Linked DNA regions of Acaryochloris sp. CCMEE 5410. Each later gene encodes a partner of the first gene's protein in a complex. Links are inferred from orthologs where the notes say so. Each region holds a gene or a part of one and is shown on either strand. Other genes may lie near its edges.

Region 1 (4,322 bases):
GGGATAAACTTGGCGTTGCAATAAGGCTAAGGCCTAAGGCCAAGCTGAGAGACCAGCCCCATCGCCTCGCAATAGGCCAATGGCAAGCCTGATGCCCCTGATTGATGTGCATGAATTGATTCCCCCCGGAATAGACAAAAACAGGCAACGATCTGGCTAATGAAATGAGTATGGCAAGTTCATGTTTGCGATCGTGTCTTTGTAAGCCAGACTTTTTGTCCAACTTGCGTATAACTTTGACACCAATAAGTGAAGAACTCGGTAATTCTGACTAGAAAAACCGATAGATGCCCATAGGGAATAACCGACTGATTTTAGAAGTGATCAGTCTACAATTGCGATACTCAGAAATTAGTTGATAAGAGCCTGTCTTACCCTTAGGGTAGACATTTTGGCTTTCTATTTGAACATATAAAAATAATTTAATTTGCAGGACTAAAATAAATTAACTGACAGCTGCTTAGGGTCATCCATCTCAACCTTAGTTATCAGGATAAAATTTAAAATTGTATAGGAGATAACACTATTGGTTTGAGGCTATTCAATTTGTTGAAATAACAAATTAGTTCTCTATTTCTTGCTAAAAATAACCGTAATGTGTGAGGTATGGCTCCCTGAAGGCTTAAGGCTGTCAGTGATCTCGTAAACACTGCAGATCTAGGCTGTATATCGACGAAGTGATTGATGTAGTCTATATTTGCGTCACGCTAAGATGAAGTGAGTTAACTGCCATTCGCTGTGGGACACTCTTATAGAAGTAGAAGTCACAGCTAGCATTACACAGGAGATGCCTTCATGCTGGAGCGTGCAGAAGTCGATAAAGTCGCCCATTTGGCCCGCCTATCCCTCACGGATGCTGAATCAGAACAGTTCACCACTCAGTTAGGGGATATCCTCGACTATTTTGAGCAACTGAGCGAGCTAGATGTGGCGGAGGTCGAGCCAACCACCCGAGCCATTGACGTTAGCAATGTCACCCGCGTTGATAATCTGACTCCCTATGATGATCGAGAGTCTATTCTGGCCTGTGCACCAGCCCAGGAAGATGAGTATTTCAAAGTGCCCAAAATCATGGGTGAAGGTTGATTGGCCAGCGGGTGGACTTCCGAATCGTTGCCCTTTCTCACAAAAATATTTGAATTCCTGGATTAGAGATCTGTACCATAGATAAGGACATACTTCTCCTAGACTGCCTCTAGTGAGTGATGTCGGTTACAAATCAGCAGGCTCCACCATTTTTGGGTTGTAGTCGTTTTCTCAGAAGGAACCGTTACGCAATATGCCAACCATTGAAACCCGCACCGAACCCATGGTCATTAACATGGGCCCTCAGCACCCTTCCATGCACGGGGTTCTGAGACTTATGGTGACCCTAGATGGTGAGAATGTCGTCGATTGCGAACCGGTGATTGGCTATTTGCACCGCGGCATGGAAAAAATTGCCGAGAGTCGCTCCAACATCATGTTCGTTCCCTATGTCAGCCGCTGGGATTATGCGGCAGGCATGTTTAACGAAGCCATCACGGTCAATGCGCCCGAACGCTTAGCCGATATCAAGGTGCCCAAACGTGCCAGCTACATCCGCGTGATTATGCTGGAATTGAATCGGATTGCCAATCACCTGCTTTGGTTGGGTCCCTTCCTCGCAGACGTGGGAGCCCAAACCCCCTTCTTTTACATTTTCCGGGAACGGGAAATGATTTACGACTTGTTTGAAGCCGTAAGTGGCATGCGCTTCATCAATAACAACTACTTCCGTATGGGCGGTGTTGCGGCTGACCTCACCTATGGTTGGGTCTCCAAATGCCTAGACTTTTGTGATTACTTTCTGCCCAAAGTCGATGAGTATGAGCGTCTGATTACGAACAACCCCATTTTTATCCGACGTCTTGATGGTGTGGGTACCATTAGCCGCGAAGATGCGATTAATTGGGGGTTATCGGGGCCGATGCTGCGAGGATCAGGCGTTAAGTGGGATCTGCGTCGGGTTGATCATTACGAATGCTATGACGACTTCGATTGGGAAGTCCAGTGGGAAACCAAAGGAGATTGCCTAGCCCGCTATTATCTGCGGATTCGCGAAATGCGAGAATCCGTCAAAATTATTAAGCAAGCCCTTGAACATCTACCCGGCGGCCCCTACGAAAACTTGGAAGCCAAGCGGATGATGGAAGGCCGCAAATCAGAGTGGAACTCCTTTGAATATCAGTTCTTGGGTAAGAAGCTTGCCCCCACCTTCAAAATTCCAGAGGGTGAACTCTATGCCAGAGTCGAAACGGGTAAAGGTGAACTTGGCATTTATCTAATTGGCGATGAGAATGTCTTCCCTTGGCGATGGAAGATTCGCGCCCCTGATTTCAACAATTTGCAGGTCTTGCCCCAGTTGCTCAAAGGCATGAAGGTTGCTGATATTGTGGCGATTCTGGGTAGTATTGACGTGATTATGGGATCCGTCGATCGCTAAGGACGGCTGCTTAACTTTCCATCGCAAGAGGCTTCTGGCTGAGTGGAGGGTGATCCGATGTCTAACGCATCTAAACGGATTCAAGAGATGCAGACGTATTATCACCATCGTGCTGCTGAGTATGATGTCTCTATGGGCTATGACCAGCCTGAAGGGGTGGCTCAATTAGCCGATGTCATTGAGCGCCTCAGGCAGTTGGTGGCGGGCAAACGAGTGCTAGAGATAGCCTGTGGCCCTGGTTTTTGGACGGAACAGATTTATGATTGCACCCACTCTGTTTTAGCCACGGATTACAACTCAAGTACGTTGGATCAGGCGGCCCTTAAGCAACTTCCCCCTGACAAAGTTCAGTATCAGCAGGCTGATGCTTATCAGCTCGCCAATCTCCCTTGTGATTTTGAGGTTGTCCTCGCGGTAGATTGGTTGGCTCATGTGCCGATGTCAAGAATGCGAGATTTTTTGTGTGGCTTGCATCAGCATGTGCATGGCCAAGTGGTGTTTTGCGATCAGCTTCCGGGTGCTCAATCTTGGACAGGCCAGTACGATGCTGAAGGCAATCATCTACAATCACGGTATTTGAAGGATGATGCCACCTATACCGTCATCAAGCATTTCTTCTCGGATGCAGACATCTCAGCTATATTTTCTGAATTCCAGGTGAATGTTGCGATAGATCGTTATCCTGATGCTCGGAGAATGGTGTTGTCATATGCGTTAACCCCCTAGGCCATTCAGCGCATACTGAGCAGGATAGTATTGCAGCTTGGATAGGCAATCAAAGGGATAGAGCATCTCATCAGGAAGAACTGAGGTAGTGGCACAGGTATGGCCTGTGACTGCCTAGATTCTTTGTAATCGCATCACTATGTTGATCTTTTAGAACGGAATATCCATGTGCGATCGCAAGTGGCTCCAGTATTCATATACCCAGGGCTATGGTTCTGGCGGGTGATGGAAATGTCATGCACTCATGATATTGATTTCGAGTCCTGTACGGACATAATAAGACGCTAAATTTATTTCTACTGCAACAGAAAAACGAGACTTAAAGTTATTCCATTAGAGGAAGCCTATTAAAGTAAATGGGTTGAGCCAATTTAATCAATTATCCAAATAAGTTTGAATATAAAAAGAGATTTTTATCAAGTTGATTAAATAATTTTATTTGTATCAATTAATACAAATAAAGAGTGATTATGACTACAAATTATTTCAGCCCCTTGTCTTACTATATTAAAAATATAATTTCCTTCTATCTGTTGATTCTATTTTGCTCAAGATATTGATCTGTATAGATTATTTATAATCACATCTTAAATCAGGTTTAACCTATGTATACATTAGGATTGAACCTTTTCTTTTGTGCTTTCTCTCCTCAGGATAGCAATGGTTTTGTGTTCAGAATTTAAATGGGCATTGAAAATAATAATCTTGATTAAACAGCCAGTAAATACAATTTTCTCGTTGTAAGTGCTATGAAAATAACACGTATACTGAATAAAATTGATCGACGTTTTCATCCTTCTCATATCTATGCACTTCAGCCAGATCATGATTTGCTGAGAGAGAATAGAACCTATAGAGAAGCGAAAGATATTGTTCTTTTGTCTTATCCCAGATCTGGCAATACATGGCTGAGACGATTGCTAGCTAACTCGATTTTGGAAGCTCAACAATACCCATCTTCCATTCAATCTGATATTCCTTTTGAAACAGTGGTCCCGTCGATTTATACGCAAAGTATCAAACCACCCTGTTTGCACCGTTATGATGAGGTCTGCCACCGCATTGTTAAAAGCCATGAGCATAGAGATGCACGAAAACATAAGACGGTCTATTTATTTCGGAACCCTGTGGA
Region 2 (3,244 bases), on another replicon or contig:
CCTGTTGAAATTAAAATTAAGTCGAAAACGGCAACGGTTTCGACGGTCACCCAGCGTTATTGGCAAGTTCGCGGCCTCAGCAAGCTAGATGCCCTGACCCGCATCCTAGAAGTTGAAGACTTTGAAGCCATGCTGGTCTTCGTTCGCACCAAAGTCATGGCAGCCGAACTAGCTGAGAAGTTAGAGGCGAGAGGATACTCCAGTGCAGTCCTCAGTGGCGATATTAGCCAACCTCTACGGGAAAAAACCATTGAACGAATCAAAGCGGGCCGTTTAGATATCATCGTCGCCACGGACGTGGCAGCTCGGGGACTGGATGTCGAACGAATCAGCCATGTGATTAATTACGACATTCCCTACGATACGGAAACATACGTCCATCGCATTGGGCGCACTGGGCGAGCTGGTCGACAAGGAGATGCCATCCTGTTTGTGTCTTCCCGGGAAAAGCGGATGTTGCGCTCCATTGAGCAGGCCACCCGCCAGCCCATTCAGCCCATGCCAATTCCCAGTCATGCGGATATTGCCGATCGCCGGATTGTCCAGTTCAAGCAGGTGATTACAGACACCATAGAAGATCAGGACCTTGGCTTCTTTGAAGACCTGATCTCCAACTATCAACAAGAACAGGACCTGAGCTTACGAGAAATCGCTGCGTCCCTGGCCTACTTAGTCCAAAAAGATAAGCCCTTGGTCCCCCCCAAAGAAGATTTGTCTTCAGACCCAGGCCATGCGGTTCAAACCAGTAACTGGGCCGCTGATTTGGGTAAGCCTTCCCATCAGCAAATGCAGCTCTTCCGCATTGAGGTGGGTCGCCAACATGAGGTAAAGCCGAAGAATATCGTCGGTGCGATCGCAAATGAAGTCAACCTCGCCCCCCGCTACATCGGTCAAATCAAACTGTTTGATACCTTCAGCACGGTCTATCTACCGGAGTGCATGCCGAAGCCCATTTTTCAACATCTCAAACAGGTTCGAGTCCGGGGGCAGAAGTTAAATATTAGTCTGTGCACAAAAGAGGAGCGATCTAGAAAGCGCTCCGGTAAATCCGTCCACAAAGGTCGCCATAAAAAGCATTCTCACCGCAAAGCAAAGGCTGGCAAAAGCTAAATTCGTCAATCCTTTGTCTTTCTCACTCTGAACAACCCTCAGAATGTAGGGATGAGACAACCACAGGATTGACCTTGATCAGAAAAATCTAAAGCATAGCCTCGGTTTATTTTCCTAAACCCGGGGAATAGGGAAGTCTGACCTTATAATGTTCTACAGAACTCGACGAGAACACATCCAACCTCTACTATATGTTTGCTTTAAGCGGCTACGAATATCTATTAGGCTTCTTACTCCTGTGTAGCTTGGTCCCAGCCTTAGCCCTCAGTGCATCCAAAGTCCTTCGTCCCAGTAACCAAGGGGCCGTTCGGCGGACAACCTATGAATCCGGCATGGAGCCTGTCGGTGGAGCTTGGATTCAATTCAACATTCGCTACTACATGTTTGCCCTGGTTTTTGTCATCTTTGACGTAGAAACGGTCTTTCTCTACCCTTGGGCGGTAGCGTTCCATAAACTAGGTGTTTTGGCCTTTATCGAGGCTCTGATCTTTATTGCCATCCTGATTGTAGGTTTGGTTTACGCCTGGCGAAAAGGAGCCTTAGAGTGGTCCTAGTTAGGTTAGATATCCACTCTTCCTCTTTCAAAAAACGTCTTCTTCATTTTCTAGCGCATATCAAAGGAGCAAACGGTGGCAGAGTCCTCTTCCGAATCAACCCAAGACGAACAATCTGTTGCAGAAGAACAAGCAGCACCCATTATTGAAGCAGGTCCTGTCGCCAAGCATCTTACCCAAGCAGGTTTCAAGGTTGAAGCCCTGGGTGCCGATCATCTCGGCGTAGAAATGATCAAAGTGACCGCTGACCAGCTGGTGGATGTGGCAGCTACTTTGGTCGATGACGGATATAACTATCTCATGTGCCAAGGCGGATATGATTCAGGGCCAGGCCAAGAGTTGGTCAGTATGTATCATCTGCTGAAGCTCAGTGATGATGCAGACCGTCCACCAGAAGTCAGAATTAAAGTTTTTCTCTCTCGAAAAGATCCCCGCGTTCCCTCTCTATATTGGGTCTGGAAAGCCTCTGACTGGCAAGAGCGTGAGTCCTATGATATGTATGGCATCGTCTATGAAGGTCATCCGAATCTGACGCGTATCCTTATGCCTGAAGATTGGGTCGGCTGGCCCCTACGCAAGGATTACATCAGCCCTGATTTCTATGAACTCCAGGATGCTTATTAATCCCGTCTAATTTTCGGTCAAGACGAAAGCCCCGCTGATTAAATCAAGCGGGGCTTTCATTTCTCAAAAATATAGCAATATTAGTCGTCGCGGCGGCCAGCAATAAAATCTTCAGTCATCTCGTAGGCTTCCTGATCCGTAAACTGCTGAGGTGGATGTTTCATAAAGAAAGATGAGGGAGAATGGAGAATTCCACCTTTCTTGGCTTGAAGGGCCAGTTTGCAGCAGCGAATAGCATCAATAGACACTCCGGCAGAATTAGGAGAGTCTTCTACAGACAGGCGAAGTTCCAAATTCATCGGCACATCGCCAAATAGCTTCCCTTCCATGCGGATAAAACAGACTTTATTATCCTGTTGCCAGGACACATAATCGCTTGGCCCCACATGAATATCATGATCTTCTAAGCGATCACCCAAAACCGCCTGAACCGCCTCGGTTTTCGACTCTTTTTTCGAGGCGAGGCGACTGCGATTCAGCATATTCAGAAAGTCTGTGTTACCCCCTGTATTAAGCTGATAGGTTCGCTCTAACTTTACCCCACGCTTCTTAAATAAGTCGGACAGAGTGCGATGGGTAATGGTGGCTCCTAGTTGAGCTTTAATATCATCGCCAACAATGGGGAGGTTATTTTGCTTAAACTTCTCGGCCCACAGGGGGTTACTGGCGATAAAAACCGGAATGCAATTAACAAAGCCAACGCCCGCGTCAATTGCACATTCTGCATAAAAGTTCGTAGCTTCTTCGGAACCGACGGGTAAATAGTTGACGAGAATCTCGGTCCCAGAGTCCTTAAGGGTTTTGACAATATCTGCTTTAGACGGTTCTGCTGCCTGACTGAGAATAAACGTATATTCAGGCTTGTGATCGGTCATATGCTCAGAAAAGCCATCCAAGACTTTACCCATAGAGACTTTGACGCCACTGTCGGGAATATTTGGGCAAAAGACCGTGGT
Region 3 (3,115 bases), 1.4 Mb from region 1 along the record:
CAGGAGCCGGATCCCTTTTTAGCCCAAATCTTTGACACCTGCTTGATCCTGCATGCCGAGCATACAATGAATGCCTCAACCTTCTCGGCTCGGGTCACCGCCTCCACCCTCACCGATCCCTATGCCATTGTGGCTTCAGCCGTGGGCACCTTAGCCGGGCCTTTACATGGTGGAGCCAACGAGGAAGTGATCACCATGCTGGCAGAGATCGGCTCAGTGGAGAATGTCCAGCCTTTCTTAGAAGAGAAGCTCACCACCAAATCTAAAATTATGGGATTTGGGCATCGAGTTTATAAAGTGAAGGATCCCAGAGCAAAGATCTTACAGAAATTAGCCGAACAATTGTTTGACAAAACCGGCGGCGATCCCTCCTATGAAATTGCCCTAGCGTTGGAAAAAGCAGTGGCCGAAAAACTGGGGAGTAAAGGGATTTATCCCAATGTTGATTTTTACTCCGGGCTGGTTTACCAAAAACTGGGAATTCCCACAGATTTATTTACCCCTATCTTTGCGATCGCAAGAGTGGCTGGCTGGTTAGCCCACTGGCGAGAACAGTTGGAAACGAACCGAATTTATCGCCCCAGCCAGGTTTATATCGGCGACCATAGTCTTGCTTATATCCCGCCAGAGAGCCGTTAGAACAGACATAGACTAGAATCAATCCTTTCCTTCAACCCTTAGGGAAATGGATGTCGGAGCATGAAGTTATTCTCCTAGAAACTCGCCTAGGCGTATATACTGGTTTAGGCATCAAGAAACTTTACAAATCATAAATTCAGTAAGAATGGGCGGCAATGAACCCAGGTATTGATCTTGAACAACGCTTTGTTGAAACTTTAATGGAATTGGGGTTAACCCCCGGTGTCGCCAAAACCATTTGGCTTCCGATCCCCATGTTGTTGATGATTATCGGCGCAACGGTGGGAGTCCTGGTTTCGGTTTGGCTAGAACGAAAAATTTCAGCGGCGGCTCAGCAACGGATTGGCCCCGAATATATCGGACCGCTGGGCATCCTAGCGCCAGTGGCAGACGGCATCAAACTCGTCTTTAAAGAAGACATTGTGCCAGCCAATACCGACCCCTGGCTTTTTACGTTAGGTCCCATCCTGGTCGTCATCCCTGTCTTTTTCTCCTATTTGATTGTCCCGTTTGGTCAGAACATTCTGATTACAGACCTAGGGATTGGCATCTTTTTCTGGATTGCCTTATCTAGCATTGCGCCAATCGGTCTGCTAATGGCGGGATATTCCTCCAATAACAAATACTCTTTGCTGGGTGGACTCCGAGCTGCAGCCCAATCCATCAGCTATGAAATCCCACTGGCCTTAGCAGTCTTGGCTGTGGTGATGATGTCCAACAGCCTCAGCACCATTGACATTGTTAACCAGCAATCAGGCTATGGCATCCTCGGCTGGAACGTTATTCGCCAGCCCATTGGGTTTATGTTGTTCTGGATTGCGGCCTTGGCGGAATGTGAGCGTCTCCCTTTTGACTTACCCGAAGCGGAAGAAGAATTGGTCGCCGGTTACCAAACCGAATATGCAGGCATGAAGTTTGCTCTGTTCTATTTGGGGTCCTACGTCAACCTCGTACTGTCCTCAATTTTGGTAGCGGTCCTCTACTTTGGCGGTTGGGACCTTCCTATTCCAGCAACCATGATTGCGGACTGGATTAATGTCGATCCCAACAATGCCATTTTTGAGTTAGTGACGGCTGGCCTAGGCTTGGTAATGACCCTGCTGAAAGCCTATTTCTTCCTGTTCCTAGCTATTTTGTTGCGCTGGACCGTTCCTCGCGTCCGTATTGACCAGCTTTTAGATTTTGGTTGGAAATTTTTACTGCCTGTGGGATTGGTGAATCTCCTTCTAACCGCCGGTCTGAAATTAGCGTTTCCTTTTGCCTTTGGTGGATAGGCACAAGGTAAATTTTCTAAACTTAAAACTAACGCCAGCCTTCATCTGCCGACATCTGAGAGTGAACATCCATGCTCAAGTTTCTGAATCAAGTCACCAGTTACGGAAAAGAATCTTTCCAAGCAGCTCGTTACATTGGCCAAGGTCTAGCCGTGACCTTCGACCATATGAAACGCCGTCCGATTACGGTGCAGTATCCCTATGAAAAGCTGATTCCTTCCGAGCGATTTCGCGGTCGCATTCACTTTGAATTTGACAAGTGCATTTCTTGCGAAGTCTGTGTTCGAGTATGCCCGATTAATCTGCCCGTAGTGGATTGGGAATTCAATAAGGAGATCAAGAAGAAGCAGCTCAAGCACTACAGTATTGACTTTGGGGTCTGTATTTTCTGTGCCAACTGTGTGGAATACTGTCCCACAAACTGTCTCTCGGTCACCGAAGAGTATGAGCTATCGACCTTCGATCGCCATGAGCTGAACTTCGATAACGTAGCGATGGGACGTTTACCCTACAAAGTGACGCAAGATCCAATGGTCACCCCCATTCGCGAGTTTGCTTACTTACCAGAATCAGAAATGGATGGTCATAACGTGGACCATATGGCACCCAGAGCTGGGCAAACCCCCGCCGAGATTGTAGCCAGCACACCGCAACCCGAAACCAAGGAGGGCTAATCAGTGAATCTTGCAGAAGGGGTTCAGCTCGTCTCCCTCATTCTCTTGTCTGTCATGATGCTTGGAGCTGCTTTGGGAGTGGTTCTTTTTGAAAGCATTGTTTACTCAGCGTTTACCCTAGGTGCAGTCTTTATAAGCATTGCGGGTCTCTACATTTTGCTGAATGCAGACTTCGTATCGGCGGCCCAAATCCTGATCTATGTGGGTGCGGTAAACGTCCTAATTCTGTTTGCGATCATGTTGGTCAATAAAACAGAAGACTTTAAACCCTTACCCAGACGCTGGATTCGCAAAGTTTCTACCGCTTTTGTGTCCTTGGCCCTGTTTACCCTGCTGGCAACCATGGTCCTGCAAACCAACTGGCCGGTGGATATGGCCCTCACACCTCCTGCTTCCTCTGTAGAAACTATTGGCATCCATTTCTTCACAGATTATTTGTTGCCCTTTGAATTGGCTTCTATTCTTTTGCTGATGGCCTTGGTCGGTGCAGTCGTCTTAGCCCGCCGGGAAACCATTATTGGTGAAGAA

The links. Proteins that work in one complex are often made in the same cells at the same time.
Region 2: the proteins of ON05_RS18550 (region 1) and ndhC are in contact, whole or in part, in a cryo-EM structure (PDB 6ZJN), measured with the Thermus thermophilus proteins. The link is inferred for Acaryochloris sp. CCMEE 5410 from one-to-one orthologs. Residues at the interface, in WP_223903221.1 of Thermus thermophilus: Met26, Thr27, Asn29, Gly31, Pro32, His34; in WP_096411116.1 of Thermus thermophilus: Glu45, Ser46, Asn48, Pro50, Ala51, Gly52, Glu53.
Region 3: the proteins of ON05_RS18550 (region 1) and nuoH are in contact, whole or in part, in a cryo-EM structure (PDB 6ZJN), measured with the Thermus thermophilus proteins. The link is inferred for Acaryochloris sp. CCMEE 5410 from one-to-one orthologs. Residues at the interface, in WP_223903221.1 of Thermus thermophilus: Pro35, Ser36, Asp139, Gly141, Ala142; in WP_096411122.1 of Thermus thermophilus: Ala224, Glu225, Gln226, Glu227, Ala295, Trp297, Phe298, Arg299.

The regions. Positions count from the first base shown.
Region 1 is NZ_AFEJ02000001.1:4,016,523-4,020,844, forward strand. What follows is about bases 578-3,371. They hold ON05_RS18550 (NAD(P)H-quinone oxidoreductase subunit H), read left to right. Parts: upstream 578-1,279; coding sequence 1,280-2,464; downstream 2,465-3,371. Other genes in these bases: gatC (Asp-tRNA(Asn)/Glu-tRNA(Gln) amidotransferase subunit GatC), read left to right, coding at 796-1,086; ON05_RS18555 (bifunctional 2-polyprenyl-6-hydroxyphenol methylase/3-demethylubiquinol 3-O-methyltransferase UbiG), read left to right, coding at 2,522-3,190. Outside these bases: ON05_RS18540 (CAP domain-containing protein), read right to left, coding at 1-112; ON05_RS18560 (sulfotransferase domain-containing protein), read left to right, coding at 3,940-4,322.
Region 2 is NZ_AFEJ02000002.1:126,158-129,401, forward strand. Bases 1-2,982 are described here. They hold ndhC (photosynthetic/respiratory NAD(P)H-quinone oxidoreductase subunit C), read left to right. Parts: upstream 1-1,301; coding sequence 1,302-1,664; downstream 1,665-2,982. Other genes in these bases: ON05_RS21345 (DEAD/DEAH box helicase), read left to right, coding at 1-1,110; ON05_RS21355 (NAD(P)H-quinone oxidoreductase subunit J), read left to right, coding at 1,740-2,288; ON05_RS21360 (inositol-3-phosphate synthase), read right to left, coding at 2,369-2,982. Outside these bases: more of ON05_RS21360, read right to left, coding at 2,983-3,244. UniProt on the Escherichia coli protein: NDH-1 shuttles electrons from NADH, via FMN and iron-sulfur (Fe-S) centers, to quinones in the respiratory chain. The immediate electron acceptor for the enzyme in this species is believed to be ubiquinone.
Region 3 is NZ_AFEJ02000001.1:2,663,413-2,666,527, forward strand. What follows is about bases 1-2,853. They hold nuoH (NADH-quinone oxidoreductase subunit NuoH), read left to right. Parts: upstream 1-794; coding sequence 795-1,913; downstream 1,914-2,853. Other genes in these bases: ON05_RS12180 (citrate synthase), read left to right, coding at 1-639; ndhI (NAD(P)H-quinone oxidoreductase subunit I), read left to right, coding at 1,985-2,587; ON05_RS12195 (NADH-quinone oxidoreductase subunit J), read left to right, coding at 2,591-2,853. Also shown: more of ON05_RS12195, read left to right, coding at 2,854-3,115. UniProt on the Escherichia coli protein: NDH-1 shuttles electrons from NADH, via FMN and iron-sulfur (Fe-S) centers, to quinones in the respiratory chain. The immediate electron acceptor for the enzyme in this species is believed to be ubiquinone.